2 regions of the Cernens ardua genome follow, and region 2 is predicted to be linked to the other one. Evidence: riboswitches for the same ligand, from Rfam matches in the RefSeq annotation. Region 2 holds a riboswitch; the other holds the start of a gene.

Region 1 (16,024 bases), on a different contig from region 2:
CGATATTGCAGCAAAACTGCTCGACAGCAGCCTGCAAATGATCCGTAACATCCCACATTTGGCGCTGATCCCATTGGTTATCCTGTGGTTTGGTATTGGCGAAACAGCAAAGGACTTTTTGGTCGCATTAGGCACCGTGTTCCCTATTTATCTGAACACCTACCATGGCATCCGCAATGTGGATCCGCAGTTGGTAGAGATGGCCAAAAGTTATGGTCTGAGAGGCATGCGCCTTTTCTGGCATGTCATTTTTCCCGGTGCCTTGCCGTCCATACTAGTCGGTTTACGCTTTGCACTGGGCATCATGTGGCTCACCCTGATCGTCGCAGAAACCATTTCATCTACCAATGGATTGGGTTATCTAGCGATGAATGCACGCGAATTTTTACAAACCGATATCGTACTTTTAACGATTGTGCTCTATGCCCTGCTTGGCAAAATCGCTGACCTTTTCGCGAAGGGGTTAGAGTTCTGGCTATTACGCTGGCACCCTGCTTTTCAGCGTCATCCCCGTTGAGTAGCCCCGTTATCAACCCTGTTATGTCACTGATAATCATTGCGAGCCTTTCACCATGAGCAATAAATCCCCGTTTCCAACACACCAGACTTCTTCGCTGGATCGCTCGACTTCCGATGACAGTCACGATTTTGATCAGGAAGCTGCAGAGGATCGCCTGTTGGGGGAGGAAGAAGCCCTCACCCGACAAAATCAGCCATCTCCGGTTACTTCGCCGCGGGCTTCAAGTGGCAGTCAACTGCGGACAGCTGATCAGCACTCAGCCACGCCATTTACAAAACAAAGTAATAATACAGGGCTATCACTTCAGCATGTGAGTCGTCATTTCGGTGATACACAGGTGCTGAACAATCTATCGCTGGATATTGCTGCCGGTGAAGTCGTTGCCATTATCGGGAAAAGTGGCTGCGGTAAGTCTACACTCCTTCGTTTACTGGCAGGGTTGGACGAAGCCAATAGTGGCACGTTGACTTGGAAAGAAGAGCCCATACGGCGCCAGACATCTCACATTCGTCTGATGTTTCAGGAACCGCGTTTGCTGCCATGGAAATCCGTTTTACAAAATGCCTCATTGGGCACAACAGAGGACATTGGGCGGAAGACGCTGGGCGAAGTAGGCTTGAGTGACCGTATGGACCGCTGGCCCTCACAGCTTTCAGGAGGCCAACGTTCACGTGTGGCATTGGCACGCGCATTGGCGCATAAACCCGAATTGCTCCTACTCGATGAACCATTGGGAGCTCTAGACGCACTGACGCGAAGTAGCATGCACGTGCTGATCGAGCGGTTATGGCGTGAATATGGCTTTACCCTGATATTAGTCACTCACGATGTGGCCGAAGCTGTCATGTTGGCCGACCGGGTTATCCTGCTGGATGCGGGTGAGGTAAAACTGGATTTGCACATTAATCTGCCCCGGCCTCGTTCCGCCACTGATACGCGCACTCTGGCCTATGAAGCTGAGCTATTGGAAGAGCTGACTCGTGATCCCTCTTTCAGCTAACGAATGTCACAATAAATTTGGATATTTCTCCAACTGCCCATAGATTATTCAAGAGCACCGTAAAATTCTCCACGAGTGAATCCTGCAGTGAACGGTATCCGCTACATGACAGTCAAAATTCGACTTGCCAGTAATACCAATATTCAACGAAGGGAGACACAGTATGTCAGCAACACTGGAATTCGCCGGCCACCAGTTACCCGCCATTGGGCAAGGGACCTGGCATATGGGCGATGGTATATATCCTGCGGAAGATGAAGTCAATGCTCTGCGCCTTGGACTGGATCTGGGTCTAACGCTGATTGATACCGCTGAAATGTATGGCAATGGCCGCTCTGAAGATATTGTGGGCAGGGCACTGAAAGGGCGCCGAAACGATGCCTATCTGGTCAGCAAGGTACTTCCCTCCAATGCGTCATTGAAAGATGTAAAACGTGCCTGTGAACGCAGCTTGTCATACCTGAATACCGATTATCTGGACATGTACCTGCTGCACTGGCGTGGAGGTACACCGCTGGAAGAGACCATTCAAGGCTTCGAAGAGCTCAAGCAGGAAGGCAAGATCCGTGAGTGGGGAGTCTCCAACTTCGACTCGGATGACATCAATGATCTGATCACTGCTGAAGGGGGCGATCACTGCAAAACCAATCAGGTGCTCTACAATCTGGGCTCACGCGGTATCGAGTTTGATTTACGTCCTCAATTACGCAAGCTAAACATTCCTGTCATGGCGTATTGCCCTGTCGCACAAGGAGGGAGCTACAGTCGGCACCTGCTTAACAACGAGACAGTACAGGATATCGCCAGTGAGCTGGGAATATCATCGACTCAGCTGCTCCTCGCGTGGGCAATTCGACCTGTAGAGGGAAAACGGGATGTTGTTGCGATTCCCAAGGCGGTGAATCCTTCGCATATCAGGGAAAATGCAAAAGCGCTGGAAGTTGACCTGACCTCAGAACAACTGCAGAGGCTGAACGAAGCCTTTCCTCCACCCAACCGTCGGGTCCCGCTCGATATCGTATGATACCGAACACTATAGCGACTCCAACAGATTGCTCAGGAAAAGCGGTTGCCCCCTACTTGGCGGCAACCTCGGTCGTAGCAACGTCAACAGCAACGGCTAAAAGCTAATTTTATAAGTAATGCCCAGTGGCAACGATATACGCCAAGGGCATTGCTTGTGCTGGAAACTTCATTATCAGGATAAGAAGAAGAAATGACAGGCAGAAATTTCACACTAGCCAGGGTATCAGCAGCACCCCACCTTCCTACTGAACAAAGCTAACTCAAGCACTCACAATTTCATCCAGTCGTGAACCACTCACCGCATCTGCCCCTAATCGCCACGCCAACTCCAGCGCCTTTGGCCCTTCCAGTGCCTGCAACCAGACCTTCAGTTTTTCTCCATGGGCACTTTGGATCCACTGATCCAACCGTGCCTGCAACAAACGATTGCGTAGCATCGCCTGAAGAAAATCCGGATCTGCCGCCACCCAGGATACTCCCATTTCTGCAAGCAAAGACCAATGAACGTGGTCCACCGGTAATCCTTCAACCAGCAACCGATACCCGCGCTGTTCAAAGCTCCGCACAGCGGCTCTGACGTGTTCATCCTCTATAAGCGATTGCGCCTGCATTCTGAGAATGATTTGACTGGGCTTGATGCCCAATTGCGTCAATAATTGCTCAAATACCTGACCGTGGGAGGTTTCCACTGCGCGCACATGCCACCAATGCACATCCATGATGATGGGCGCCAGTTCCTCTACCGGTACTTCCGTATGCTGCGCCAGATAGTGAAGCGTATGTAAAATGCGCAGAAAACGGTCAAGGAAGATGACCTCTTCTGACGCCCATGCCGAGTAGTACAACGCCTTTCGTTTCAGGGATTTTCCCTGATTATCACGAATATCAAGGTGGGATTCGTAAGCCACCGGTGTCGTCAGTTCACTGTTATAAAGCGCACTTTGACGTGAATGAACCGTTAATCCATTGATTTCACCACTGACCTCCCCCTTGGCCGAATCATAAAGATATCGCGCCTGATGCCGTGATTCAGCAGAACGGTTGAAATCATCAAGATGTTCATTGAAATAATTAACGACAGCGGTAAGGGGCATGGCAGCATCTCATTAGACGTAAAGTGCGGTTACTGTTCCATCTTTAATAATAGAACCATGTTCCTACAGCACAATGCTTAAGGGAAATATCTTACAGATATTCATTTATTCCCTTTAGGGCTAGCCTGGAGGTACATTGCCGGGATGCACCCTCCATACAATACCCATCACACAAAAAAAAAGCCCCACGAAGGGGCTTTGGAACATATTTGAGTACCGACGTGCCATGCGAAAACCAGAAAGGTTCATGATACCGCCATGGCCGCTATTCATGCGCGTCACTCATGTTTATACGGGCGATATCGCAGCGTCGCCCTATTGGCTAGCTGCTTGCATGACACGCTCATACATGGCTTGTGTCACAAAACCATCGGCAGCAAGACCATGCGCCTGCTGGAATTGTCGTAAGGCATTCTGTGTTGTGCGCCCAACGATGCCATCAGCGCCACCTGCATTAAAGCCCATTTGGTTGAGCGCACTCTGCATTTCTTTCTTCTGCGTACGGCTCACCAGATGCTCATAGCGCGGCCAACTTGCCTGCACCCCTGAGCCCCCGGCTACCTGCTGTGCCAACAGGCTGACGCCCAGCGCATAACTGGTCGAGTTGTTGTAACGGAGAATGGTTCGGAAGTTGTGCCCAATCAAAAAGGCCGGCCCATGGGCGCCTGCGGGAAGAAGAATGGACGCTTCATCCAACTGGGGCAAAGCACCACCATTCACTGAGCGTACGCCCATTTGTGCCCACTGTGCTACCGAGTGCTGCACGACACCATCCGCCTGCGCATAATTGAATGACGCCGGCAAGCGAACCTCTACCCCCCATGGCTGTCCACGCCGCCATCCATTGTGCTGAAGGAAATTTGCCGTTGAAGCCACCACATCAGGGATATCGCCCCAGATATCACGGCGGCCATCCCCATCGGCATCCACCGCGTAGGCCAGGAAGCTCGAAGGCATGAATTGCGTATTACCCATGGCGCCGGCCCATGAACCACGCATGCGTGAAGGTGCTATGTCCCCTTCCTGAATGATCTTGAGTGCATCCACCAGCTCGGATTTTGCCCAATTGGTTCGATGCCCTGTGTAAGCAAGCGTTGCAAGTGCATCCACGGTTGGATAATTGCCGAAGTTGGCACCATAATTACTCTCCATCCCCCAGATCGCCACGATGATAGACCCCGGCACACCATAACGAGCCTCAGACTGTGCAAGAACATCATGGTAACGTTCCATGAGTGTACGCCCGTGAGAAACACGCAGGGAAGAATCCGCAGTATCCAGATACTGCCATATGGGGCGAACAAACTCCGGTTGGGAAGAGGACAGGTGCGTAATGCTGGTTTGCAACTGTGCCGTACGGAAAGCATTGTCAAACGTGGTGGATGAAATCCCATGCGCCAGGGCATAAGCTCGGAAACCATTTATCCACTGTCTAAAGCCTGCCTGCGTATAATTCTGATCCGACTCATTGGATGCAGCATCACTCACGTTATTATTGGCAGAAGCACCGCTGGTGGTCTGCGTGGATAGCGCCCCTGTCATGCCACGAGCGCCACTGGTGGGAACAGTATTAGCCTGTGCACAACCGGCCAATGTCGCTAAAATTGAGCACCCTACCCCCAAACGGGTCAAGCGCTTGGAGAAACGTGCATTGGGAAATAACATCCCTGTCTTCATGACTGTGTTCCTTCTATCAAAAGTCTATAAACACTCATATCTAAAGTCTATAAACACTCAGCGCTTATAAACATCAACCGTTCATCAATGTGAATCACTATAAAGGGTATAAATTTTACAAGTGGATGCTCGCGCGAAATCACCACCTGAATCAGGTTGATCGGCCACACATCACATGTATCACATTGGACAAATTTTCGCGCAAATATGCTAAAAATTTTCTTCAGAATGAATACAGGCACTGAGTGATTGCATGTGATAAATAATTAAGTACTCCGATTCCTGTATACGTGAAGTACATCCTGTCGCCTTTCATGATGAACCGCCAAGGCGGATTTGCCAAACCAGCCTTGTGCCACTCTTTCAGGATATCCAACCAGAGTTTCCGCCATGCACACAAATACGCCCGCCACTGGAATCAGTGATGGGCGCAAATAAGATGACCGATGTCTGAAGGCTCGGTTACGTCACACGATTCTGTTTGATCAGTTCACCATTCGCCATACTCGCCTGGGAAACGCTACTATCGGCTGGTACGCTGCGCGTCAACCAGACATTTCCGCCAATAACGGTGCCTTTACCAATCGTGATGCGTCCAAGCAGTGTGGCGCCTGCATAGATCACCACATCATCTTCAATAATGGGATGACGCTCATGCCCTTTTTCGAGATGCCCATCTTCATGGGCAGGGAAACGTTTGGCCCCAAGCGTTACCGCCTGATAGATCCGCACGTTGTCACCAATAATCGCTGTTTCACCAATGACCACACCGGTGCCATGATCAATGAAGAAACTATTGCCAATGGTTGCCCCGGGGTGAATATCAATACCTGTCGTTGAATGTGCTTGCTCGGCAATGATACGTGCAAGCATCATCAGCCCCTGCTTATAGAAATAATGTGCCAAACGGTGGTGGATGATCGCTTCAACCCCCGGATAACATAGCAATACTTCATCGACGCTTCGTGCTGCAGGGTCGCCTCGATAGGCGGCGACAATATCGTCATCCAGCTTGGCACGAATAGCAGGCAACTCCTTTACGAACCCTTGAAGGATCTGTTCTGCACATTCACGACGCTGATGAGGACACGGATCACGCTGGCCTCTTCTGGCGGCATAATCAAGTTCCAGACGCGCTTGTTCGAAGAGCGTATTCATGGCCATATCGAGCGTGTAGCCAACATAAAAGTCTTCACTTTCTTCGCGCAGGTCCGCTGGCCCCAGCCGCATGGGGAAAAGTGCCTGAATAACAGCCGTAATTGCAGTACGAATCACATCTGGTGAGGGGAGCTCACGACCTGCCATTTCATTGGCACGTTGCTGCTCACTTCGCCATTTGGAACGACGCTGCCTCAACTCAGCGACAGTATCCTCCAAATGCCAGTTAATATGGGGAGTTGACTCCTCCAGTGAAGAAGGTCGTGGTATCGACATATTGAAACGTCTCTTGAGAAATCCTTGTGGAATAATATCACCAAGCATAGAGAATCCTCACGCTGATCTAAAGCTTATTGTTCAGGTTCACTCACTTCCACGACACTTCTTCATCATGTCAATCGCCTGTTACTACTTTGACTCAGTTGTTTGGGTGCTCAGATTCAGGAAGCAGAAAAAGCTGATTGACGTTCACGGGACGCGGAATGAGATGCTGCTTTGAAAAGGCATCTGCAACCGCCTGCTGACTTTCAATGATCTGCTTGTTCAGCGGAATAACGTCGTAATCCACCTTTTTCTGCCACTCATCGATGACCTCTACTGGAAGACCAAGCTGGTGTATCAGTATCTTGTTCACCTGCTGACGGTGCTGGTTCGCCCACTCTGAGGTCGAGTTTATCTGCCGCATAAGGGCAGCCAACACCTTGGGATGTTGTTTCACAAGATTGCCAGAAGCCTCATAAAAACTGTAAACCGGCTTCAATCCCTTATAATCCGCCAATACTCTCGCGTGTAAATCATGCTCAGCCGAAGACAGATAAGGCTCCCAGATGACCCATGCATCTACATTGTCATTGGTAAACGCAGCGCGGGCGTCGGCGGGTGCCAGATAGGCGGGTGTAATATCACTGAACGATAGTCCGGCTTTTTGCAATAGCGCAAGCAGCTGGAAATTTGAACTGGAGCCTTTCTGCAGGGCAATCCGCTTACCTTTCAACTGGCTCACCGAAGTGATGGAGGAACCTTGCGGCACGATAATGGCTTCACCATTAACCGGTACTTTGACAGCGCCCACATAGTAGAAGTTGATCCCGGCCGCCTGGGCAAAAATGGGCGGTGGTGCCCCAGTCGCTCCAAAATCAATGCTGCCTGCATTCAGAGCTTCCAGCAGTTGAGGGCCTGCAGGAAATTGATTCCATGTGACATGAATTCCCTGCGAAGCGAGTTCCTTTTGCAGCGTTCCCTGTTCACGAATAACCGAGAGAACACCACTCCCCTTCTGATATCCGATATTCAGCGTTTCGTCAGCATGTACGTAACTACCGCATAACAGTGTTGTTAACGTCGCAATACCTGTTAAAGCCAGTATTTTTGAACGAAACGAATGTAATGAAACCATTGGCAAAGTACTCCATGTCACCTCATTTCTCTCTGATATAGTTTATCCAGAGGAAATGGACGCTCTTATGTAGGGATAAAGTGTATGACTTGGCAAACGCCTCTCGAAGTGGGGTTGGTCACACTCAATGTTTCATGTAAACCAACCCTGCTTTGCACCACATGGCGTTTTGCCTGTTTCCACTTACAACTTGCATGCCAACGGTAACTTTTTGATATATAGGGATAAAATAGCCGATTGTTTTTCCCACTAGCAGAAAATCCAACAGGAAAGTGTTCGATATGTTGAATGTCTTACAGAGGAAATACCCCGGTGCCCACGTCTGGGCCTTTGGTGATTCACCCGACATGGCAAACGCATTGGCCGAGCTTGTGGCAAAAGGTATAAAAACCGCAACAAGTTGTGCCTATAGTGAATATGTACAGGAGGGCCGCCCTTTTTCGGTTGGGGACTATCACATCATCCTGGATGGCAATGACATACCTGTCTGTGTCATTAGAGTGATTCGACACACACTATTTACTTTTGACAGTGTAGGAGAGGATTTCGCTTATAAAGAGGGAGAAGGCGATCGTTCACTCGCCTATTGGCGAGAAGAGCATCAACGCTTCTTTGAGGGAATGAAGGTAATTAATGGCGCAGGCGAATCGGTGAGTGCATTCAGCCCAACCATGGAAATACTCGGTGAAGAGTTTGTAGTGATCGAGCAGTTAAGCTGACACTCATTACGATGAACGTATCCCAACGTTAAAAACAAAGACACTCATAAAAGAAACATTTCATTGAAGAGCCAATGCTTCAGTTATTAGCCGGATGAGATACGCCCAACCTACTTGCCAAGGCTAACGCCGAGGGCGGGTTCTCCCCTGCACCGCTTTAAAGCGTGGATTGCTTTTGCAAATGACATAGAGCCGACCACGACGCTTAACTACCTGGCAATCGGGGTGGCGCTTTTTTGCAGATTTGAGAGAAGACAGTTTTTGCATGATGAAATTCCGACGATTCACAGAGAGGATTAGTTCCATAATTAATATGTTATAACATAACCAATAAGAATACCAACCCGAAACTTGATTCTCCGGCCAATAGCCCCTCCCTACCCTCTCACGGAGACGCCTTTGAAAGCCAAATTATTATATCCTGGATTCACCGTTTGGCCTTCAAAGGCATATCTTCCTTCACTTTACCTTCTTTTCAGATACCCGCGATTCAGGTAACCGCAATCCACTAAAAGTACCCGTCCAAGTCTATTGGGTTACGTGCACGGGAATCACCGCGCCCTTGTAGGTTTGCTGGATATAACGTGCAACTGCCGGGGAAGATAGCTCTTCAGCAAGGCGTTTGATACGCGGATCATTCACTTCATTGGCTCTTACCACCAGCACATTGGCATAGGGGTTATCTTTTGCCTTCTCAAGGAGGAGTGAATCCCTGGCGGGATTCAGGCCAGCCTCCAGCGCAAAGTTGCCATTGATAATAGCCGCGCCAAAGTCGGGTAATGCTCTCGCCAACAAGGCAGCATCGGTGGGCACGATCTTGTAGTGATGAGGGTTACTGACAATGTCATTCTGTGTAATAGACAAATAGTTAACGCCTTTCTTGAGCTGCAGCAGCCCATTGGCTTGAAGCAAAAGCAAAGCACGTGCCAGGTTAGTCGTATTGTTGGGAACGCCTATTGTAGCGCCATCCGGAATTGTTTTTACCGAATGATAGCGGGAAGAATACAACCCCAATGGTTCAAGATGAACGGTAGCCACGACTTTCAACGGGGTAGATAGATGCTTTTGGTCTTCCTTCAGAAACGGTACATGTTCGAAATAGTTGGCATCTATATCACCCGAAGCAAGCGGTTGATTAGGGTCCATCTGCCCCGTTATCTCAATGATATCCATACGGGGGGCATCCTTGAAATGATGCTCCACAAAACGAAGAATATCGGCATGCGGATTGGGGGATGCCATTATTTTCAGCGTTGCTTCATGTGCTTCCGTGGCTTTCAGATAGAGTCCCAAACCAGCCAACACCAGCACCGCTACCCCTGCGACCTTCGCTTTATTCTTGAACATCATGCGACCCCCTACGTTATTTTCGAGGCTTAATGCCCCTTGTTCAGTGCTGCGTATTGTTGTGGATAATGACGCTCAGCAACGTCTGTATGGGAACGCAATCGCCCTTTGATGGCATTGGGTCCGATTTCTATAAACAAAGGATTTTCCGGATCACTTTCCGGCCCATTGGCTAATACCGCCAAATGTTCGGGAAGCGGCAACAGTGGGACATTACCGTCCAGTGAAGGGGACAGGAAATACCCGATCGAATAGCGGACAACCCCTTCTGGGGGTGTCACAACACGGTGATTGGTAGCGCGCAGATAGCCATTGGTGGCCAACTCCAGAATTTCACCAATATTGATGATGAACGTGCCCGGCAACGGTGGAACATCCAACCACTCATGATCGCGCTCAACCTGTAAGCCGCCATGATGATCCTGATGCAGCAACGTTAGAATACCGGCATCCTTGTGTGCACCAACGCCCTGCCTAAGCGTCGGATCATTACTGCCCGGATAACGTATCAGTTTCAGTAATTGCGCAGGAGTGCCCGAAATTAGACTATCCAACGCATCTTCCGGCTGTTCCAATGCCTCTGCAAAGGCATGCAGCAATCGAATGGCAATACTGCGCAACTGAGCCGACCAGGCTAATGTCACATCCTTCAGCTCAGGCAATTCCGCAGGCCACTGATTAGGGCCTTGCAACCGTTTCCACACAGGAAGATCGGGAGTTTCCTCAAGAGCAGGCAGCTCTACACCAATATCAATCTGCTCACGGCGATCCGGGCGCTGGCGTGTTATCTCGTGCCCTGTGGCGGTATAACCACGAAAATGGGGCGAGTTAGCCATACGAATGGCATCCTTTTGCGCTTGGGGAAGCGCAAAAAAACGTTTGGCAACCGTTTCGATTTCCTCTACCTGTTCGGTACTTACTCCATGACCTGTCAGATAAAAAAAGCCGACTTCACGCGCGACCTTCCCCAGACGCTGAATGAAAGCATCGCGTTTGGTTTCGTCATCCAGTTCGCGTAAATCCAGTACGGGCAACGCGGTATTTTCATAGTCAGTAGACATGTAAACTCCTTGTCCAATGCGTTTGCCATGCGTTACAGCACGGCAATAAGGGTCGTAGCTGTAGAGCGGCCCTGAGCTATCGTCGATACGCCGCTGCAGGATGGCGGTTCGGCAAATGATCCCCTTCCCCAAATAACCGGTCGCGCAAGCTTAAGGGCGATGAGGCTGAGGCATCCGATGCCTGCCGAGCATCGTCGGAGAGCCGCCCTCTGGACTTCAGTTCCGGTGTCACATAGCGTACAAAATCATCGTAGCATTCGGGAACCACTGTTCTAGCCAAATTGAAGCCATCCACCCCTACTTCATCAACCCAGTGTTCCAGTTGGTCGGCCACTGTTACACCACTTCCTACCATCGGTGTATAGCGCCCTCCCAGTGCATAATGTGAGAGCAACTCCCTGCGTGTAATGGGCTTACTCGCATTCTCAACATTATCTACCGCAGACTGGATCGCATTCCGGTTACCTTTACGTATCGGTTCGTCCAGTTCATAACGGGAAAAATCGATCCCCGTACTGGCTGAGAAGTGAGCTATTCCGGCTTCGGCACTGGCGTAACGCTGATACTCAAGGTAACGTTCCTCTGCTTCCTTGTCAGTGGCACCCACAATAGCCGTTGCGCCCGCCAATATCTTGATATCATCCGCTCGACGCCCGGCCGCAACGGCCTGTTCACGAATTTGTTTGACCAACGCTTTGGCTTTTTCCTCTTCCTGCATGGAGATGAAAACACATTCAGCATGCCGAGCTGCAAAGGCCTGCCCACGTGCAGAGCTTCCTGCCTGAAACAGCACTGGGGTACGCTGCCGTGAAGGTTCACTCAAGTGATACCCTTGTACGCGATAGAATTCGCCCGAATGTTCGACCGGATGAATTCGGCTGGCATCAGCGAAGGTACGATTCGCCTTGTCTCTTAATACCGCATCATCTTCCCAGCTGCCTTCCCACAGCTGATACACCACGGACATGAACTCTTCGGCTTGATCATAACGACGATCATGGTCCGCCAGGCCGCTTTCTCCCATGGCACGTGCTGCACTGTCCAGATAGCCGGTCACGATATTCCACCCAACCCGGCCTCGTGTCAGATGATCCAGCGTGGAGAAACGCCTTGCGAAGGTATAAGGCGTTTCGTAACTCAAGTTCACTGTAATGCCAAAACCCAAATGCTGCGTCACGCTAGCCATCGCCGGTACCAGCAATATGGGATCATTAACGGGCAGCTGAATTGATTCCGCCGCCGTCAGATCGATATTTCCCTGATAAACATCATAAACCCCAAGGATATCTGCCAGAAACAGGGCATCAAAACCGCCGCTTTCCAGTGTTCTAGCCAACGATTGCCAATATTCCAACGTGTTATATTCAATCGAAGTATCACGCGGATGTGCCCACAGGCCGTGATTGATATGCCCGACACAATTCATATTGAATGCGTTTAGAAGTACGGGCTTGCGATTCTTCTCTACAGAAGCCGCCATAGCAGTGTCCGATCAATTAAAAATGAATGTCGATACCTTACCTCAAGCAACAGGTATGCCACTCATAACGCATTGTTTTAAAAGGAAAGAAAGGAAACCCAGGGGCAATTGATGAAAGAAAGGCAACAACTGAAAAAAGAAGTGTCGGATTCTAAACAGACAGGAACAGACAACGTGAACCTGTAAAGATGAATCATAAAAAAACGAACCCTATGGGGGTTCGTTTTTTAGTGTCAATGTCGCTCCTGGATTCACCCGGAGCATTCATTTACGTAATCAGGCAGAAACCATCGCATGGGTGGCAACTGTCTGAATGCAGGCTTGCGCGGCTTCCTGCCCTTTCTTGATGAAATGCTGTTGGAAGAAGTTCGCATGATCCGCATGTTCATGGAAGTGATGAGGCGTCAAAACGACAGAGAACACGGGGACTTCAAACTCCAGATTAACGTCCATCAATGCCTTGATAACAGCATCTGAAACGAAATCATGACGATAAATACCACCATCCACGACAAACCCTGCAGCCACAACGGCAGAGTAGCGGCCGCTTTTTACCAGCTTCTTCGCCAGTAAGGGAATTTCAAAAACACCCGGTACTTCAAAGCGATCAATATCATCACGATTAAAGCCCTGGCGTTCGTACTCTTCAATAAAGCCCACCCGAGCATTGTCAACGATATCAGCGTGCCAACCGGCCTGAATAAAGGCCACACGCGTACCACCATTATTTGTTGATTCCGAAGACTGGGTGAAGGGGGTTTCAACAGACTGATTCATGGTTTTCTCTTCCTGTTTTCTCTTCTATTAAGAAGAATCCAGAGGGCCAGAATCAGGGCTAAAACAAATGACGAGCCATCACTTGCGTGTTGGTGTATTTCGACATTGCTTCTCTTTCATCCGGACTTTAACCGTCGGCTTCGGAATCTCACCGAATCTGCTGTCCCTGTAACGAAAATGGCTACAGGCGCTCGCGGGCTGACGTACCTCTTTACGAGTACGATTACCGCCGGTGGGGAATTTCGCCCCGCCCTGAGAACATTTGCGTAGCATCATTTCAATGATTGGCTACGTAGTTATTACTATGCTCGTACTAGACGAAAGAATCAATCCTGTGTCTATAACTGTTTACTATGAGTTATATCCCAAAAGGTATTAATGCGGCTTCGATCTTTTGCACTATCCCTCCTTTTCCTTTCTCGTTCTTTTCCTTTCTCGTTCCCCTCCCCTGCATGCTATTTCAGCGTCATATTGTTCTTTAAGAGGAAGGTACCGTCCTGCATTAACCTTGTCTCTGCAGGCTCAATCTACCACTGGAGTCGAACAATCTCTTTACACAGGACAACTTGGCCCCTCGATAAAGCGCCACCATTTTAAAAGCCACGTTATTCACCGTAGTTTCATAAATACGATCAATATGACTTGTCATACATCGAATTTTATCTGACCATTGTCAGATAAATCACATTACAAAGATGATTAGATATGACAACGGATCAACATTCATCGGTGAGCGCTTCCTCCAAATACTCAAGGAAAACCTTCGGCACCACATCTGTTTCGCCCTCGGACATTGAAAAGATCCGGCGCTTTCAACGTGCTGTCACAACGGAAGTAGGTGCACTGGATGCTTCATTCCTGGGACGGGGGCGCCCATTGGGGCCTGCACGCGTCATCAATGCCATCGGCAATGGAATCACAGAGGTCGCCAATATTCGTGACTATCTCAAGCTGGATTCAGGCTTGATGAGTAGACTGCTGCGTAGTCTGGAGGAAGAAGGCATGGTGAACGTCACGCCTTCAGAAGCAGACTCACGGCGTCGATGCGCACATTTAACCGCACTGGGTAAAGAGGAATATATTGCTTATGAGTCGCTTTCCAACCAGCGCATTCAGGCACTGCTGGAAAAGCACGCCCACCCTGAAAAACTAGTGGCTGCAATGGCGCTAATCGCCACAGCGTTAGGACGGGAGCAGTTTGAATTCAAAGCGGTAGATCCGGCGGATGTTGAGGCCCAACGCTGTATGCATGCCTACTATGATGAATTGGCGGCCTGCTTTCCCCAGGGATTCGATGTATCGCTGTCATGCGATCCTGACCAGGCCGATATGCGCCCGCCCAAAGGTAGTTTCGTACTGGGATTTTCCGATGGCTGCCCGATTGCCTGTGGTGGTTTGAAGGGAACAAACAAAGGCTATGCTGAAATCAAGCGCATATGGGTAGCGCCTGAAGCAAGGGGGCTGGGTGTTATTCATTCACTCATGAATGTTTTAGAGGAAACAGCCAAATCGCTCGGCTATTCGAAATTACGACTGGATACAAATAGTGTATTGATCAAGGCGGTTTCGTTTTATCGCAAGCATGGCTGGCATGAAATAGACCGTTTCAATGATGATCCGTATCCGGATCTGTTTTTTGAAAAAATCATTGCGCCCAGCACGGAGTAAGGAGACGAAATAATATGCGCGAAATAGTGTGCTTCTCAAGATAGCGTAAAGATATCGTCTGAATAATAGGGAAAAGGCTGCCGACACTGTTTCTCACCTTACGGAAAAAGTGCGGTCAGCCTCTCTCAATCCCTCATATCCGCCCATCTGCTTTTCTCAGGAGCGACTTTCCTCGAAATCTACCTTCCTCGAAAACTATCTTCCTCGAAATCTACGCTCTCGGCATCAACCTCTCAGACGAATATCTCAGAGAAAACGTTCACCTCTAAATCCCGAAACGAGCACACATATCGACATGCATTAACGGTTACGCAGATATGCTACCGAACGATCACCGACAATTTGAATAGCGCACACTGCCACAATCAATATAGCAATCACAATCGCCATCACTGTGGTGTCATAGCGTTGATAACCATAGCGTATGGCCAAATCTCCCAATCCACCGGCACCGATCGCACCGGCCATGGCAGAGGCACCAATCATCGCTACTATCGTAATAGTGAAACCACCGATAATCCCCGGTAATGCCTCAGGAATCATCACCCGAAAAATAATAGCCAAGGGTTTTAATCCCATCGCCTGAGCGGCTTCTACCACACCGCTATCCACCTCACGCAGACTCACTTCTACCACTCGCGCAAAGAAAGGCGTTGCACTAAAGCTGATGGGAACGATAGCGGCCCATACTCCAATGCTCGTACCCACTATCAAACGCGTTAATGGAATAAGGGCCACCAACAGAATTATGAAGGGGGTTGCACGAAAGGCATTGATCACCCAGGCCAGAGGGCGGTTCAGCCAAGTGGCCTGAAAGATACCGCCGCGCGCAGTCGTCACTAACAGGACGGCCAGCGGAATACCGATACACCAGACGATAATACCGGACACAATCACCATGGTCAGTGTGTCTTCACCTGCATTAAGGAGATCACTCCACATGCCGTCATACATAGCCCAATACCTCCGTACTGACATCCAGGTGGCTCAACGCTGTGTGAATGTGATTCATGGATACCGTTTCCGCATCAATGGCACCTTTAGGGGTGATACCAAATAACAGGCGACCTTGTGCATGCCCCTGAAGCCGATCGATGTTGC
Region 2 (16,024 bases):
TTGTAGAAGCGGACACAGCGATAGCAGGAGATACAACGGTTCATTTCGTGTTTAACGAAGGGGCCGAGATCCTGGTTCTTGTGCGTGCGCTTGGTCCCGCGATAACGGCGACGGTCATGCCCCGTCATGACGGTCATGTCCTGAAGGTGGCAATGCCCCCCTTCAGCACATACCGGACAATCATGTGGGTGGTTGCGCATCAGATATTCAACAACACTGGCGCGGAATTTTACCGCTTCGTCGTCTTCAATCGAGATATAGCTGTCGTCCTGAATGCCTGTCATGCACGACATCACCAGACGCCCACGGGTATCGTCCTTGTCGCGGTACTGTTTAACAGCACACTGGCGACAGGAACCCACACTCCCGAGGGAGGGATGCCAGCAGAAATAAGGCACGTCGAGGCCCAGCGACAGACAGGCCTGAAGCAGGTTTTCTGCTCCGTCGACTTCGTAATCCTTGCCGTCTATATGGATAGTGGCCATGGCTAGTCTTTCCGGTCTTGATTCAACATAACGTCGAATCCTTTTAATCCTGTTATCCGCGGCCGATATTGGCCCGGTCCCTGCTCAATGAGGTATTCACCTCAGGAAGCTTCTACCGACTCTGGTGCTGTGCTGGGTGCAACAGAGGGTATACCTGCTTCAAACTCTTCACGGAAGTAACGAATACCACTTCCCAGGGGCGTAATCGCCCCCGGTGCGAGAGCACAGAAAGTATTCCCCGGCCCCGCGTTGTGGACGATCTCTTCCAGTAACTCGACATCCCCCGGTCGGCCTTTCCCTTCTTCGAGGGCTCTCAGCAACTTCACTGACCAGGGCAAGCCATCGCGGCATGGCGTACACCAGCCGCAGGATTCATGTGCCATGAACTCTTCAATGTTGCGCAGTACAGACACAATGCTTGTTTTGCTATCAACGGCCATGGCCAGCGCCGTTCCCATACGAGAACCAATGGCACCAAAACCGTTGGAGCACATCTGAATATCCAGCATGTCAGCGGGAAGCATGTCAGTCCCTGCCCCACCCGGTTGCCATGCCTTGAGCGTAAGCCCATCCTGCATGCCACCGGCGTAGTCTTCGAGAAGCTCACGTGCAGTAATGCCCAGCGGGACTTCCCAAAGCCCGGGATTCTTGACCTTACCGGTGAAGCCCATCAGCTTGGTGCCATGATCCTGTGACCCTTCACGGCACAACCCATGGAACCACTCAACGCCTTGCGCCAATACCGACGGCACACCGCACAACGTTTCTACATTGTTGACAACGGTGGGCTTACCCCATGCGCCGGATTGCCCCGGGAATGGAGGCTTGGCCCGAGGATTGGCACGCTTGCCTTCCAATGAGTTGATCAGTGCGGTTTCTTCGCCACAGATATAGCGTCCAGCACCGGTATGAACAAAAAGATCGAAATCGAAGCCGGTGCCCATAATGTTTTTCCCAAGAAGGCCTGCTTCACGCGCCTCTTCAATTGCATAACGCAGATTGGCCGCCGCATGAATGTATTCACCGCGCAGGAAGACAAAACCACGGAAGGAGTTATTGGCATATGCTGCGATGATCATGCCTTCGATAAGCAGGTGAGGTTCCTGCTCCATCAAGAGGCGGTCCTTGTAGGTATTGGGCTCCATCTCGTCCGCGTTACACAGCAGGTAACCACGGGGGATGCCCTCACCTTTCATCGTCAGGCTCCACTTCACCCCTGCAGGGAAGCCAGCACCACCACGCCCTTTCACGCCGGCTTCCTTGACCATGGCTGCCACTTCTTCCGGCGTCATTTCAGTCAATGCTTTTTTGGCACCGACATACCCGTCCTTGGCACGGTAGTCATCCAGAAAGACGGGGGTGCCATCATCGTTCAGGCGCCAGGTCAATGGATGCGTATCACGTTCACGCGGACTGGTATTACAGGTACCGAATGAGGTGAGGTTTTTCGTAAATGGAGTAACAGAACTCATTTGTACGCCTCCAGTACGCTCATGACATTTTCCGGGTCGACATGGCTGTAGGTGTCGTCATCTACCATCATGGCCGGCCCTTTGTCACAGTTACCCAGGCAAACAACCGGGATCAGTGTAAAGCGGTCATCCATGGTCGTTTGGCCGACATCGATCCCGAGTTCACGTTTGATTTTGCCGCGAATGGTTTCGTAACCATTGATAAAGCACACCATGCTGTCACACAGGCGAATGATGTGGCGGCCAACAGGCTGACGAAAAATCTGACTGTAAAAAGTGGCGACACCCTCTACGTCACTGGCAGGAATTCCAAGCACTTCGGCAATCGCCGGAATCGCTTCATCCGGTACCCAGCCCTGGCGCTTCTGAACAATCTTCAGTGCCTCGATCGATGCCGCGCGGGGATTCTCGTAGTGATGAATTTCCGCTTCGATTTCGGCCAGTTCTTCCGCTGTCAGCTGGTAAGACGGACGATCACTGGCGATCAGGTCAGAGAATAGGTTTTGACGGCTGTCCATGTGAGTATCCATAGCTTAGCGGTCCACGTCGGCCATCACGAAGTCGATACTCGCAACGTGGGCAATCAGGTCAGGAACGAAGCCACCACGCATCAACACGGGAATATGTTGCAGATGCGGATAGCTAGGCGTACGTATGCGGGTACGGTAGCTCATCGTGCTGCCGTCCGATGTCAGGTAATAACTGTTCAATCCCTTGGTCGCTTCGATCATCTGGAACGACTCATTAGGCTTGAGCACCGGGCCCCATGACACTTGCAGGAAGTGAGTAATCAGCGTTTCGATATGCTCCTTCATGCGTTCACGCGGCGGAGGCGTTGTCAGCGGATGATCTGCCTTGAAATCACCGGCAGGCATGTTTTTCAGACATTGATCAATGATACGAAGACTCTGACGCATCTCTTCGATACGCATCAAACCACGATCGAAAATATCGCCATTGGCTCCCACTGGTACTTCGAAGTCAAAGTTTTCGTATCCGGAATATGGGCGTGCCTTACGTGCATCGAAGTTGAAGCCGGTGGCCCTCAGGTTGGGACCAGTAATCCCCCATTCCAGCGCCTCTTTGGTATCGTAGGGTGCAATACCTTTGGTACGGTCGCGGAAGATGGCGTTGTCCTGCATGGCACGCTGATATTCGTCCAGACGCTTCGGCATCCAGTCGAGGAAGTTTTTCACCAGACGGTCCCAGCCTTTCGGCAAGTCATGCGCAGTCCCGCCGATGCGGTACCATGCCGGGTGCATGCGGAACCCAGTGACAGCCTCAATGACTTCATAGGCTTTTTGGCGATCCGTAAAGGTGAAGAAAACCGGCGACATCGCCCCCACGTCCTGATAATAAGTCCCCAGGAACAGCAGGTGAGAGGTAATACGGAAGAACTCGGCCATCATGACGCGAATGGTCGCGGCACGATCAGGTACAGTGATACCGGCCAGTTTTTCGACAGCAAGCACATAAGGGAGGTTATTCATAACACCGCCGCAGTAATCAATGCGATCGGTGTAAGGAATATAACTGTGCCAGGATTGACGTTCCGCCATTTTTTCAGCACCACGGTGGTGGTAACCGATATCAGGCACACAATCGACCACTTCTTCCCCATCCAGCTGCAATACGATACGGAAAGCACCGTGAGCCGCTGGGTGGTTAGGCCCGAAGTTCAGGAACATGAAATCACGGTCTTCGGTACCGCGTTTCATTCCCCATTCTTCCGGTACAAATTTTAGTGCGTCCTGCTCACGATCCTGATCTTCCATGGTCATGGTGTAGGGATCGTATTCCGTTGCGCGGGCATTGTAGTCCTTGCGCAATGGATGGCCTTTCCAGGTAGGGGGCATCAGGATGCGTTTAAGCTGGGGATGGCCAGTAAATTCAATACCGAACATATCCCAGGTTTCACGTTCATACCAATTGGCACTTGGCCAAACCGGAGTGACGGAAGGAAGACGCAGATTCTGTTCAAAGAGTGGCACTTTGATCATGAGATCGCGACCACGAGTCAGGTCAGTCAGGAAATAGAAAACCGTAAAATCTGCTTCAGGCAAGCCTTCACGATGTGAACGAAGACGCTCATCAACACCGTGCAGGTCATAAAGCATTTCAAACGCATGCTCTCCCTGACGAAGATAACGCATAACGTCGAGGAGATCTTCACGCGCAATCCAGAGTACCGGCATACCGGTAAGGGTATTCTGAAAATGAAAACGATCAGGACCAAAATGGTTTCGAAGCGCTTCCACTACGGGCAGGGTGTCTAACCCTGTTGGCATGATGGGGCCATGCGTCGTTGTAAAGGGATTTTCGCTCATTTCGGCTCAAACTTCGTCAGGGGTGCGTAACTGGGTCACCTTGATACGTTGATCACGCAGTTTCTCTTTTTGAGACTGCATATCTGCGCGATAAACACCTTGATCACCTACCACCCAGGAGAGTGGACGATGTTCTTCACGAACGGACTGCTGTAGTAGCTGCAATCCTTGCAGGAAGGCTTCAGGACGAGGTGGGCAACCGGGGATATAAACGTCAACGGGCAAGAATTTATCAACGCCCTGCACAACAGAATAAATATCGTACATACCGCCGGAATTGGCGCATGATCCCATGGAGATAACCCATTTGGGCTCCAGCATTTGGTCATACAGCTGCTGGATAATGGGTGCCATCTTGATGAAGCAGGTACCGGCAATCACCATGAAATCAGCCTGACGGGGGGAAGCACGCATGACCTCTGCACCAAAACGCGCCACATCATGAGGAGCAGTAAAGGCCGTGGTCATTTCCACATAACAACAGGAAAGCCCGAAGTTATAAGGCCACAGGGAATTGCTTCTTCCCCAATTCACGGCAGAACTCAATACATCATCGAGTTTCCCCATAAAAATATTGCGATGCACTTCGTCTTCGGTAGGGTCTGCATTTCCTTTCTGCCCAATGGGATAACTTTCATCCATTGGCGTATTCGGATCGATGCGCGTCAGTTTATATGACATGAAGATCGCCTCACTACGATATTTCCTGATTCTGCTTGACCTGAAAGGCAATTTTCACCCGGCTTCAGGCCACTCAATCGATTATTTCTTTAACTGACTGACATTCTTGGTCACTTTCGCTATCCAATGCTGATTGCAAGTTGCACAGCACAGATCCAGCCTTCATCAGAAGGACTCGTGTCGCGCCTGATTAGCCAGCTGTTCACGATGCTTCGGAGCCCAGTCAAGCGCTCCCATGCGGGAGTCAAAAACAAGACCTGCCAGCAGAACAAAAATGAAAATGGCGGCGCCAATCAAACCCTGCCAGCCAACTTCACGAATAGAGACGGCCCAGGCAAAAAGATAAAGGGCCTCAATATCAAAAATGACGAAAAGCATGGCGACAAGGTAGAACTTGGCCGAGAATCGGATGTGAGCGGATCCTGCACCGAGGATACCGGATTCGAAGGGAGTATTTTTCTCGTGCCCCCATGCTCGACCACCCAGAAGGCTGGCTGCACCAACCATAAAAGCCAGTAGTGCAAGGGTTGCGAGTACGAAGACAGTTATTGCCCAGTATTGCGCTATCATCGACATTCACTCATCAAGTCAGGGTACTTGCCTTGTACCCGGGCCTATTGCGGCCTTTTTTGTTCACTTGAAAGATTCTAAGAGAACCTGACAAGCCTTCTATTATTGGTTTGCAACAGTGCGCGTTTTTATCTTTAACCCGCTATTGCTGCTCGCCATTCACTTCTGTCTGACTTTCTATACAGCTTTCACTTGCCTGACATTCACTTACTAATCTTTTACCTACTATTTTTTTCCTACTATCTACTACCTACTATCTGCTACTTACTACCTAAAACCTACTCACCCCAATACCTGCTCACCATCACCCAACCGACGATATGCCTGACCACGATGATGAACATTCAGCACTGACGGAACACGTAATATTCCTACTTTCACGTGAACCAATGGCACCTGTTGGTAATACTTTTATCGCTGTCACCAACGTTGCCAGTTTCCTGCAAAAGGGTGAACAACCTCCGTTAAAACGCCTTCCAAATGGCTAGCGCCCTCTAAACGGTGATCACTATGCGTCACATTGTCGCACTTCTCAAGTTTAAAGCAACCTTAGGTGAAGACTTTGTTTTTTTCTAAGTTTCCTACATTTGTCTGAAAATCAGGGTAACAAAACCATCATGAAAAGGTGCTGTGAATGCTTCGTTAGCGTGTAGCTGGTACAGCAATACGCAGCTCAACATATAAAAAAACATTCACAAAGCTATCTTGCAAAAACACTAACCCATTGATATTAATGGATTTTATTGACACTCCCCTTCCCCGGAAAATGACAAGTATGACGAATGTTCGGCATGTACCACTTAAATAACCACACACTTTATACGTCTTAATGAAATATTTTTCTAATGTAAAAGAGTTATTGATTCGGCCCCTCATCAATGATTTGCTTCATGATAGAACATGTTTTTTTATATTCATTACGACTAATTGATAACACATGAATCAAACCACCTCACCTCCTCATCTTTTGAGTATCGCAGGCACTGACCCCAGCGGTGGCGCGGGTCAAATGGCCGATGTCAAAACATTTTCAGCATTGGGAGCCTATTCCACGAGTGTCATTACAGCGGTGCTTGCGCAGAACACGCAGGGAGTACAAAAAATTCATGCGCTCCCGGGGGATATGATCAAAGCGCAGTTGGAAAGTGTGTTTGAAGATATTTCGATAGATGCCGTCAAAATTGGCATGATTGCTGACAGAGAGACAGCACTGATCGTCAAGCAGGCACTGGAGTATTACCAGCCACGTTATGTGGTACTGGACCCGGTAATGGTCGCAAAAAGTGGTGACATGCTGGTCGATCATGCCGGGTTAGAGGCGGTGCGGGATATTCTTGTGCCGCTAGCGGATGTCATCACGCCCAACCTGCCGGAAGCAGCGGCATTATTGGGAACCAAGCCCCCCAAGGATAAAAATGCCATGGCCTCAATGCTACCCGCATTAAAACAGCTGGGCCCCGCTAATATTTTGTTAAAAGGAGGGCATCTAAGAGGGGCAGAAAGCCCAGATGTGATGCTGGTTGAAGGTAAGGTAGAGTGGCTTTCGGTTCCTCGAGTAGAAACACCCAATCTGCATGGAAGCGGCTGCACATTGGCCTCAGCCGTGGCTGCATTACTCCCTCAACGAGCCACGACGGGCGAAGCAATGCGGGATGCCAAAGCATTCATGACGGAAGCGCTCTTGGCTTCAGCCCGGCTTGAGGTTGGTAAGGGGAAAGGCCCGGCACACCACTTCTGGTCCTGGTGGTAAACGTCATTATCAGAGTTCGACACCTGTCCTCAGTGCCAAGACGAAATACTCATCAGAGAGTTTCCATATCCAGTTACGGCACTGCTTGTCACAAAAAGGAATGAACAATTCACATGAAAGCCTTGATTCAGCGTGTCACACACGCATCAGTCACAGTCGAAGGAGAAAAAATTGCGGCAATCGGCCACGGCATGTTGGCGTTGATAGGGGTGGAAAAAGAAGACGGTGAAGCCCAGGTCGATAAAATTCTGCACAAACTACTCAATTACCGCATTTTTTCTGATGAAAACGACAAAATGAACCTGGGGCTAGCCAAGAGCGGTGGAGAACTCCTGTTGGTGTCCCAATTCACGCTGGTTGCCGATACGTCCAGGGGGCTACGCCCGGGCTTTTCTCAAGGCGCCACGCCCGAGCACGGCCAGCAACTCTTCAATCTATTGCTCAAGAAAGCGCGTGAGCAATATCCTCGAGTACAAAGTGGTCAATTTGGCGCTGACATGAAAGTCGAATTACTGAATGATGGCCCTGTCACCTTTATGCTGGAAAGCTGACAGAAAGCAAATACATCCATAAAGGGCAATACACGCCCCATCACAGGAACAAAGACTTCATCCCAACAAGAAACGCCAGCGCTCGTTTTTGTCGAAGTGCTGGCGTTTCTATGAGGGATATCATCCTGCCGCTCATAGAGGTCTATACAGCGGGCTTTTGGCTCGTAAATGGCTGTACCTGCAATTTATCAATCCCCGTTGTACATCCATACCCAGGCTGCTTCATGTGAGCCACTGAATGACTGCCCTGCCAGGTAAATTGTACCTCTGCCAGCCTGGCGGCCTTGCATTGTTTTGGTACATAAGGCGATCCGTCCGGTGCCAGGTTATTCAATCCTAATGTGACATAAGCGGATTGCTGGGGCTGCAACGTAATACTGCCTCCCTGAACATCTTTACCGGATTGTTTAGTCGCTGGCTTGGCAGCTACATTGGGCCTGATCTTTTCGCCTGACGTCGTCACCCTTTGTACACCCGGGGTGCCCGATAAGATACAGGCATGATGCCCCGTATTGGTAAATGCAATGCCTTCATACACGGAACCCATGCCTGCGTCACCGCTTACACGCTTCAGCGTGAGCTCGTTGGGCTGACATGTTGAGACAGACGCATTTGATGCGGAGTCGGAAGCTCCCTGGCTCGCTGACGATGAGGCAGGGTGACTGGACATCTGACTTGATGTAAATGCACCCGAGCCTTTCTTCGCGGATGCTCCCGCAGAATTGGCAGAGCCTGATGCTCCTGCCTGTGCCGAGGACTGCGAAGAAGATTGCGTCACTGCCGGCGGCGTAGTGTGAGCGTGTTCTACATCACGATGACTCGGGGCTTTCGAACATGCAGTCAGCATCATAGCAGCGGAGATTCCGACAGAGCACAATGCTAACGCTTTCACTTTGCCTGCTTTGATGCTGCATTCTCCCCTCGTGGAAGTGTTCTGATCGGTGACCGTGGTAAGAAATCGATGTCGATTGTTTTGCATGGTCTCTCTCCTTGAGTATTTGTGACTTGCCACACGCTAATCGTAAAAGCTTATCCTTCAATACCCTCTCTGTCTGCCCCCGTATCATGCGGAACATCTTCAATCAGGCTCTGGCTTCTTCCAACGCTTCTTCAGCTTGAAGCCATACAAGCTCAGCTTCTTCCAGTGCGGCGCCAATGTCACCACGCTCACGTGTTAACTCGACCAGTTTTTCCTTGTTCTCTGGACGGTAAAGAGCATCATCCCCCAGTTGTTCTTCAAGTACTGATAACTTTTCCTGCAATGACGTCATTTTTTTCTCTGCAGCATCACGAGCCTTGGTCAAGGGTTTGAGCTGGGCTCGTTGAGCCGCGGCTTCCTTACGTTGCTGACGCTTGTCAACACGGGGCTCCTCTGCCTGTGAAGCAGCCTGTTTTGAAGAAACGCCCTCTTGTGCTCCTTCACTTGTCTCCGTCACATCTTCTGATGCATGGGCTTCATGAGAGGCTTCACCATCAGAGACTGACGATGATGGCGATGTGCGCGCAGATTGCCCTGCTCCTGCTCCTGCTCCTGTGACATGAGACTGAGACTGAGACTGAGACTGAGACTGAGACTGAGTTTTGGCTGACGACTGACGTGTTTTCAACCAACGGTGATAGTCCTCAAGGTCTCCATCAAATGGGGAGATATTGCCATCTGCAACACACCAGAAGCGGTCAACGGTAGAGCGCATCAAGTGGCGGTCGTGGGAAACAATCACGACCGCGCCTTCGAATTGAGTCAGCGCATCGGTTAATGCTTCTCGCATTTCAAGGTCAAGGTGGTTGGTCGGCTCATCCAGCAGTAGCAGGTTGGGTTTTTGCCATGCGATGATAGCCAGGGCCAATCTGGCTTTTTCACCCCCCGAAAAGTTTTCTACCTGCGCAAAGGCATCATCCCCTTTGAAATCATACCCCCCAAGAAAGTTACGTATTTCCTGCTCCGATGCCATGGGGGACATACGCTGAATGTGTACAAATGGGCTGGTCGAAAGATCAAGCGTATCCACCTGATGCTGTGCAAAGTAGCCCAATTTAAGATGTTCACCGGTCACACGTTCTCCCGCCAACAAGGGGAGTGACGCTGTAAGGGCCTTGATCAACGTGGATTTACCCGCACCGTTAGGACCAAGCAGGCCAATACGATCACCGGGAGACAGGGAAAGCCGCACATTCTCTAACAGAGGCGCCCCCTGATAGCCCACGCTCGCCTGATCCAGCGAGAGCAGCGGGGTAGAAATTTTCTCATGCGCCTGAATGCGAAAAGTGAAGGGGGACTCCGCACGCAACGGGGCTATTTCACCCATGCGTTCCAGCATTTTCAAGCGACTCTGGGCCTGCCGCGCCTTGGTCGCCTTGGCACGAAAACGCCGCACGAAATCTTCCAGTTCCGCCTTGCGTGCTTCCTGTTTCGCACGTTCGGATTCACGACTCGCCAATTGCTCGGCGCGCATTCGTTCAAAGGAAGAATAGTTACCGCTGTACAGCACCAAATGGCGATGATCAAAGTGCAAAATCCGCCCACAGACACCATCAAGGAAGTCGCGGTCGTGTGAAATCAGCAGCAGCGTTCCGGGATATTTGACCAGCCACTGTTCCAGCCAAAACAGCGCATCCAGATCCAAGTGGTTCGTAGGTTCATCGAGCAACATCAAGTCGGAGGGCATGAAGAGGGTTCTGGCCAGATTGGCACGCATCTGCCAACCACCAGAGAAATCGCTCATCGGACGTTCAAGATCCGCTTGTGTAAAGCCCAACCCCACCAATAGTCGTTGTGCACGGGAGGGGGCGCTATAACCATCGTGCTGTTCATAATCGCCCAACAACTCTGCATAACGGAGATCATCACCTTGAGCGAGCGCCGTTTCCATATCGTGCTCTATCTCGCGCAGACGATGATCGCCATCCAGCACATATTCGGTAATGGAACGATCGCGCGCCAGTATTTCCTGGGCCATATGGGCGATACGAGTACCATTGGTGATTTCGCAGTCACCTTTATCCGCACCCATTTCACCCAACAACAGCTTGAAAAGTGTCGACTTCCCCGCTCCATTGGGCCCGACGATCCCCACCTTTTCACCATCATTGATGATCAGGTTGGCATCCTCGATAAGCGTGACACCGCCCCGAAGGAGCGATAATTGGCGAAGTGCGATCATGAGTACCTCAGCGTTACAGCAAATTACGGTGAATAGAGGGTATAGTCGGGGCTACACACTGATCCCCGTGAGATCTTGAAAGGATCACGGAAACAGGCCAGCCCCTACATCCAAGGCATCCACAAAGTCGGTTAACCCACACCTATTCACCAGTGTTTTATAGAGTTTCGTGTCATTCTACATCAGAATAAGGTGATTCGAACGGGCTAACTCTCTTGGACAACGAACGTTTAAATAATGCGCGTTCAAATAACGAACGTTCGTCGGATGAACGATGGCAAGTAGCCGGACTGTCTCGCCCACGTTATAGCCCCCTATCGTAACGACAAAGAGGCTTTTCATGACGATATCTTCAGGCTCTGACGGAGTCTCATCTACAACGCTTTCGCCTAACGATATACCGGAGAAGGATGCAATAGACGAACAGCGCGTATCCGCCCTTTGGCAATTTGCATTAAGGCTCTATAGCCTGCCAGGGGTTTCAGCTACAGCACTGACTCTTCAGGATGAAGCAGGTATCGATGTACCGGAGCTGCTTTGGTTATGCTGGTTGGAACGCCATCAGGAGTCTCCAATATCATTGGAACCTTTACAGGATGTGCATGAATGGCAGCGGCAGATAACGGCTCGCCTGCGGGAGCTACGCCGATGTTTAAAACCTGTTTCTGAAGCAGAGCCACGGCTTCTACCCCTTCGTCAGAAAATAAAGGACGCCGAGCTTGAAGCCGAGAAGGAAACATTGCATCAGTTGGCACTCATTCCATGGAAAAAAGAGATACCCAATGAATCGCTTTGGGCTCAATGGCAAGGAACACTCGGCGAGAAATATGAAAAAATGATCGAAACCATAAGGGAAAAAGCGCTAACACTCTAGATGAGCCTTTGTAACGATATCCTCGCTATACAAATACCCATTGCCCATCGTGAATATACCCCAGCGGGTTGAAGGCAAGCGACACAGACATCGCAGACACTGACACCACAAATGAGGGGAATGGCAGCGAATAAATGACCTGATCATTTCGCCCGTGATAAGATCTGACACAGTTTTCATCTTCAGGGTAATGGTGTACGGAAGATTGTGGGGAACGGGAACTATTCCATGATTTCAGTACTCATACCCCTGAATGGTAATGTGATTTTTGATAACGTTTTTTGATAACAATGATCTAACGGGTACTATGCCCAGTGTAAGGTGCCTTGGCACCTTGTCTTATGAAAGGTTTTACTCAAGGAGTTTTCATGAAAAAGCTGGTGAGCGCCGCAGCAACAGGTGTTCTGATAGCAGCTCTCGCGGGCTGCTCACATTCATCCGATCAGGACGGCAATGCGTCTTCGAATGCCGCACCCAAAACCACTGATCAGAAAGTCGGTTACAGTATCGGGATGAGTGTTGCCCAGAACCTGAAACAGATTGATCCTTCGCTCGATCTGAACTCTTTCAAACAGGCGATGGACGATGTTTATGCTGATCGCGATACCAAGCTGACACAGGATCAGGCACAGCAAGTGCTGAGCCAGTTCCAACAGCAGCAGATTCAGAAACAGCGTCAGAAACAAGAGCAGTCCAGTCAGGACAACCAGAAAGCGGGCGCAGCGTTCCTGACCGACAATGCCAAGAAAGACGGCGTTAAAACTACCGCGGATGGTCTGCAATACAAAGTACTTAAATCGGGCGACAGCAAGGGTGCAAAACCCACTGGAGATGATACCGTTCGCGTCAATTATGAAGGGCGTCTGATCAACGGCACCGTGTTCGACAGCTCCTACAAACGCGGACAACCGGTTACCTTCAAGGTAAATGAAGTGATCCCCGGCTGGCAGGAAGCGTTGAAAATGATGCGTCCGGGAGACCAGTGGGAAATCTATATCCCCTCCAACCTGGCTTATGGCCCGGCGGGCGTAGGTCCTATTGGCCCCAATGAAACACTGATCTTCAAGGTAGATCTGATGGCGGTTAACCCAACCGACGACAATGATCAAAAAAGCACCGATCAACAGGATAACGACGACCAGTAATCCTCTTGTTTGATGCGATATGATAAAAGGCAAGGCTTGATAAGCCTTGCCTTTTTACCTTTGGAGCCATTACTGTTAATGATAACAGTGTTTAGCTCCCTCCTCTGACAAGCCGCTCCACAGTGATGACATACAGACTGTTTTTGGCTTGTAGAGGAGACGTTCTCGGGGCGGGGTGAAACTCCCCACCGGCGGTAACAGGCACGGCCTGAAGCCCGCGAGCGCCTTGAATCATGAATATCATGCCTTTCAAGGGTCAGCAGAGTTGGTGTAATTCCAACGCCGACGGTAAAAGTCCGGATGAGAGAGAGCGCGCAAGGTCCCATTCCAGAGCCCGGCTGCACATCACAGGTAGGCCCCTCCTTCGCGCCGTAAAAAACATTTTTCCACCACTATTTGCGAACCACGGTGTTAACGATCAAATCGTTGCCAAGAGAGGTGCATGTGCCATCATCGAATTACTCTCCCATTCACTCATCTCATTTTGTTCAGGGTGCACTACTCATGATTTTGGCAGCCATCAGCTATGCTGGCGTCAATATTACGGTGCAATGGGCAGGTATGGTGGAAGGCATCGGTTCAGCGTCTATTGCCTTTTGGCAATATCTGCTGGCAACTCTTTTCTCCTTTCCGCTGCTCTATCGTCTAGGGATACAGGCGCTGAAAACACACCACCCCTGGATGCATTTATTGCGAGTATTAATGGCAGCGGGAGGGGTACAAGTGTGGATTATTGCGCTAGCGCATGTCCCTCTGTGGCAAGCTATCGCGCTGGTCATGACCTCCCCGTTCTTTGTACTGGCAGGTGCCTCGCTGTTTTTACGCGAGCACGTTAACCCTGCCCGAATCATGGCAGCCGTCATTGGGTTTGTAGGCGCTATCATCATTATCAGGCCATGGTCACAGGCATTCAGCCTCTACTCTCTACTCCCTGTCCTTTCAGCGGGCCTGTGGGCGGGAACGTCACTGATTACCAAAGTGCTCACACGTACTGAAAGTGCCTCAAGCATTGCCATCTATCTAATGCTAATGCTGACACCTATTAATCTGGCACTATATGCCTCTTCCGGCGATGGACTACCGCATTCAGGAAACTGGATAATCCTTATCCTTGCAGGCGTTTGCACAGCGGCCTCCCAGTATTTCCTCACGCGTGCCTATTCGTTGGCCGATGCTGCTTATCTCCAGCCTTTTGATGATTTCAAACTACCACTTAACCTGATATTGGGTTGGCTTGTATTTGGAGGGATTCCGAGTCTGACCTTCTGGCCGGGTGCTGCCCTGATACTGGCAGGGTCATTAATGTTGATGGGGCATGAAGCTCATCAGTGGAAAAACAAAAGGTCACTAAAGCGGCAAACACCTGAACCTGATGGCAGCTAAACCGACAAAATAAAGAAAGAAGTTATTCACAGGCTATTCCCGTGTATAAACACAACTTCCTGTGGATAACTTGGTGGACAGTTATTTTGTAATTCCACTCTGCTGTGGGTTCCTAGAACCATAAAAGCTTCATTTGTCCAATGCCATTTTTATAAAAAGACTAAAAAAACGTATAACCCATTGAATAATAAAAACAAAATAATTATGCATTTTAGTCTTTACTGTGCCTTTATACATGCAGAGTTATGCACATGCAGACATAAGAGGGGCTTGTCAATTGTGGACATTCATTCAGCATGTTCATAATTCGAGTGGAGAATCAACCTATAAGCCGCCCTCTTACCGACATTAATGCACGCAGGGACGAGAGATATCTGTCCATGTGCCGATTAGACGATTACCTGCTTTGGCCCGAAGCTCTATACGCCATCTGACTACAGAAGAGACACATTCATCCACGGAAAGCTGCATTTGAGCCTGATGGTCATTGATAACTCGTACACCTTTCATGATTCGAGCAGGCCCTTGTCCAAGGCTTAATAAACGAAACTCGAACTGTGGGTTATCCAGATTGCTTGAGAAAGCGTCGGCCTGCACAATCCCATTGCCCTCGCTGTGCAGTCGCAACCCGAGCCGTTCACTAACGCCTGTATATGCCATACAACGTGAATGGAAGGGGGAGCACATGAGAGGCAGGGCATACCAGGTCGTATGCTTGCCGGTATTCTCGCCAAGGTAATAATTCCCCATGTACCCCAGCGCTACAACAATCGTGATGACCGTGACGATAATGAAACGGTTCAGCATGAGTGGCCGATTATGACTGTCAAAATAACGTGAGGAATCCACCTGTCCCTCTTTATCTGGAAAGGCAGTGGTAGTTCTATCACGATGGCGAAAATACCGCATGATTTATCTGTCAGGCGTCAGGACGCCTCTCCTTCATAAGGCACACTTCGATAAATAAGGTCCCATACCCCATGCCCAAGGCGTTCGCCTCTTGCCTCGAACTTGGTTAATGGCCGGGATGCCGGACGTTCCACGTAAAGCCCTGATTCAGCCGTGTTTACAAAACCACTTGCGGCTTGCATAACCTCACTCATGTGTTCTGCGTAGGCCTCCCAATCGGTCGCCATATGAAATGCCCCTCCCTCCTTAAGAACGCGGTGAATACGTTTCACGAAAGGCATCTGCACAATACGACGCTTATGATGTTTCTTTTTGGGCCATGGATCCGGGAAGAACAACTGCACCAGATCAATGGAGTGTGCCGGAAGGGAATCATCCAGTACCTTCAGCGCGTCCTCACGAAATACTCTCAGGTTAGTGATTCCGGCCTTGTCAATTTCGTCCAGCAACTTACCTACCCCGGGAGGATGCACTTCAATACCAATAAAATCCTTTTCAGGCATGGCACGGGCCTGCTCAAGCAACGAAGCCCCCATGCCGAAGCCGATTTCAACCACCCTGGGCGCCTCCCTGCCAAACTCTTTATCCAGATCAAGACGCCCCTGATCCAGTGTCAGACCCAGCCGAGGAAATACTTGCTCCAGACCTCGTTGCTGGGCAGCAGTCATGCGCCCTGCCCGAAGCACATAGCTTTTGATGCCACGGTGTCTTTCCTG

The links. Region 2 has a riboswitch for FMN ahead of LMG33818_RS07470 (DMT family transporter). Riboswitches for the same ligand answer to the same signal wherever they lie in the genome.
Region 1: it holds a riboswitch for FMN, as region 2 does, so the genes downstream of both, LMG33818_RS10835 (6,7-dimethyl-8-ribityllumazine synthase) here and LMG33818_RS07470 (DMT family transporter) in region 2, are expected to answer to the same signal.

The regions. Positions count from the first base shown of each region.
Region 1 covers NZ_JBPCZH010000006.1:60,262-76,285, forward strand. Annotated here, with positions in the region: gene ssuC (aliphatic sulfonate ABC transporter permease SsuC) at 1-517, shown strand, start outside; gene LMG33818_RS10780 (ABC transporter ATP-binding protein) at 573-1,520, shown strand; gene LMG33818_RS10785 (aldo/keto reductase) at 1,684-2,544, shown strand; gene LMG33818_RS10790 (EAL domain-containing protein) at 2,807-3,640, opposite strand; gene LMG33818_RS10795 (lytic murein transglycosylase) at 3,956-5,317, opposite strand; gene epsC (serine O-acetyltransferase EpsC) at 5,780-6,751, opposite strand; gene LMG33818_RS10805 (aliphatic sulfonate ABC transporter substrate-binding protein) at 6,894-7,871, opposite strand; gene LMG33818_RS10810 (ASCH domain-containing protein) at 8,153-8,590, shown strand; gene ykgO (type B 50S ribosomal protein L36) at 8,714-8,857, opposite strand; gene LMG33818_RS10820 (MetQ/NlpA family ABC transporter substrate-binding protein) at 9,119-9,940, opposite strand; gene LMG33818_RS10825 (isopenicillin N synthase family dioxygenase) at 9,967-10,998, opposite strand; gene LMG33818_RS10830 (LLM class flavin-dependent oxidoreductase) at 11,075-12,478, opposite strand; gene LMG33818_RS10835 (6,7-dimethyl-8-ribityllumazine synthase) at 12,755-13,255, opposite strand; FMN riboswitch at 13,360-13,519, opposite strand; gene LMG33818_RS10840 (bifunctional helix-turn-helix transcriptional regulator/GNAT family N-acetyltransferase) at 13,961-14,923, shown strand; gene LMG33818_RS10845 (methionine ABC transporter permease) at 15,224-15,877, opposite strand; gene LMG33818_RS10850 (methionine ABC transporter ATP-binding protein) at 15,870-16,024, opposite strand, start outside.
Region 2 covers NZ_JBPCZH010000003.1:161,296-177,319, forward strand. Annotated here, with positions in the region: gene nuoG (NADH-quinone oxidoreductase subunit NuoG) at 1-485, opposite strand, end outside; gene nuoF (NADH-quinone oxidoreductase subunit NuoF) at 587-1,957, opposite strand; gene nuoE (NADH-quinone oxidoreductase subunit NuoE) at 1,954-2,475, opposite strand; gene nuoC (NADH-quinone oxidoreductase subunit C/D) at 2,491-4,245, opposite strand; gene LMG33818_RS07430 (NuoB/complex I 20 kDa subunit family protein) at 4,291-4,965, opposite strand; gene ndhC (NADH-quinone oxidoreductase subunit A) at 5,131-5,541, opposite strand; gene thiD (bifunctional hydroxymethylpyrimidine kinase/phosphomethylpyrimidine kinase) at 6,473-7,285, shown strand; gene dtd (D-aminoacyl-tRNA deacylase) at 7,399-7,836, shown strand; gene LMG33818_RS07450 (DUF4232 domain-containing protein) at 7,979-8,815, opposite strand; gene LMG33818_RS07455 (ABC-F family ATP-binding cassette domain-containing protein) at 8,919-10,997, opposite strand; gene LMG33818_RS07460 (TIGR02444 family protein) at 11,338-11,871, shown strand; gene bamJ (BamJ family beta-barrel-assembly machinery protein) at 12,240-13,016, shown strand; FMN riboswitch at 13,174-13,332, shown strand; gene LMG33818_RS07470 (DMT family transporter) at 13,521-14,399, shown strand; gene LMG33818_RS07475 (hypothetical protein) at 14,748-15,248, opposite strand; gene trmB (tRNA (guanosine(46)-N7)-methyltransferase TrmB) at 15,326-15,976, opposite strand.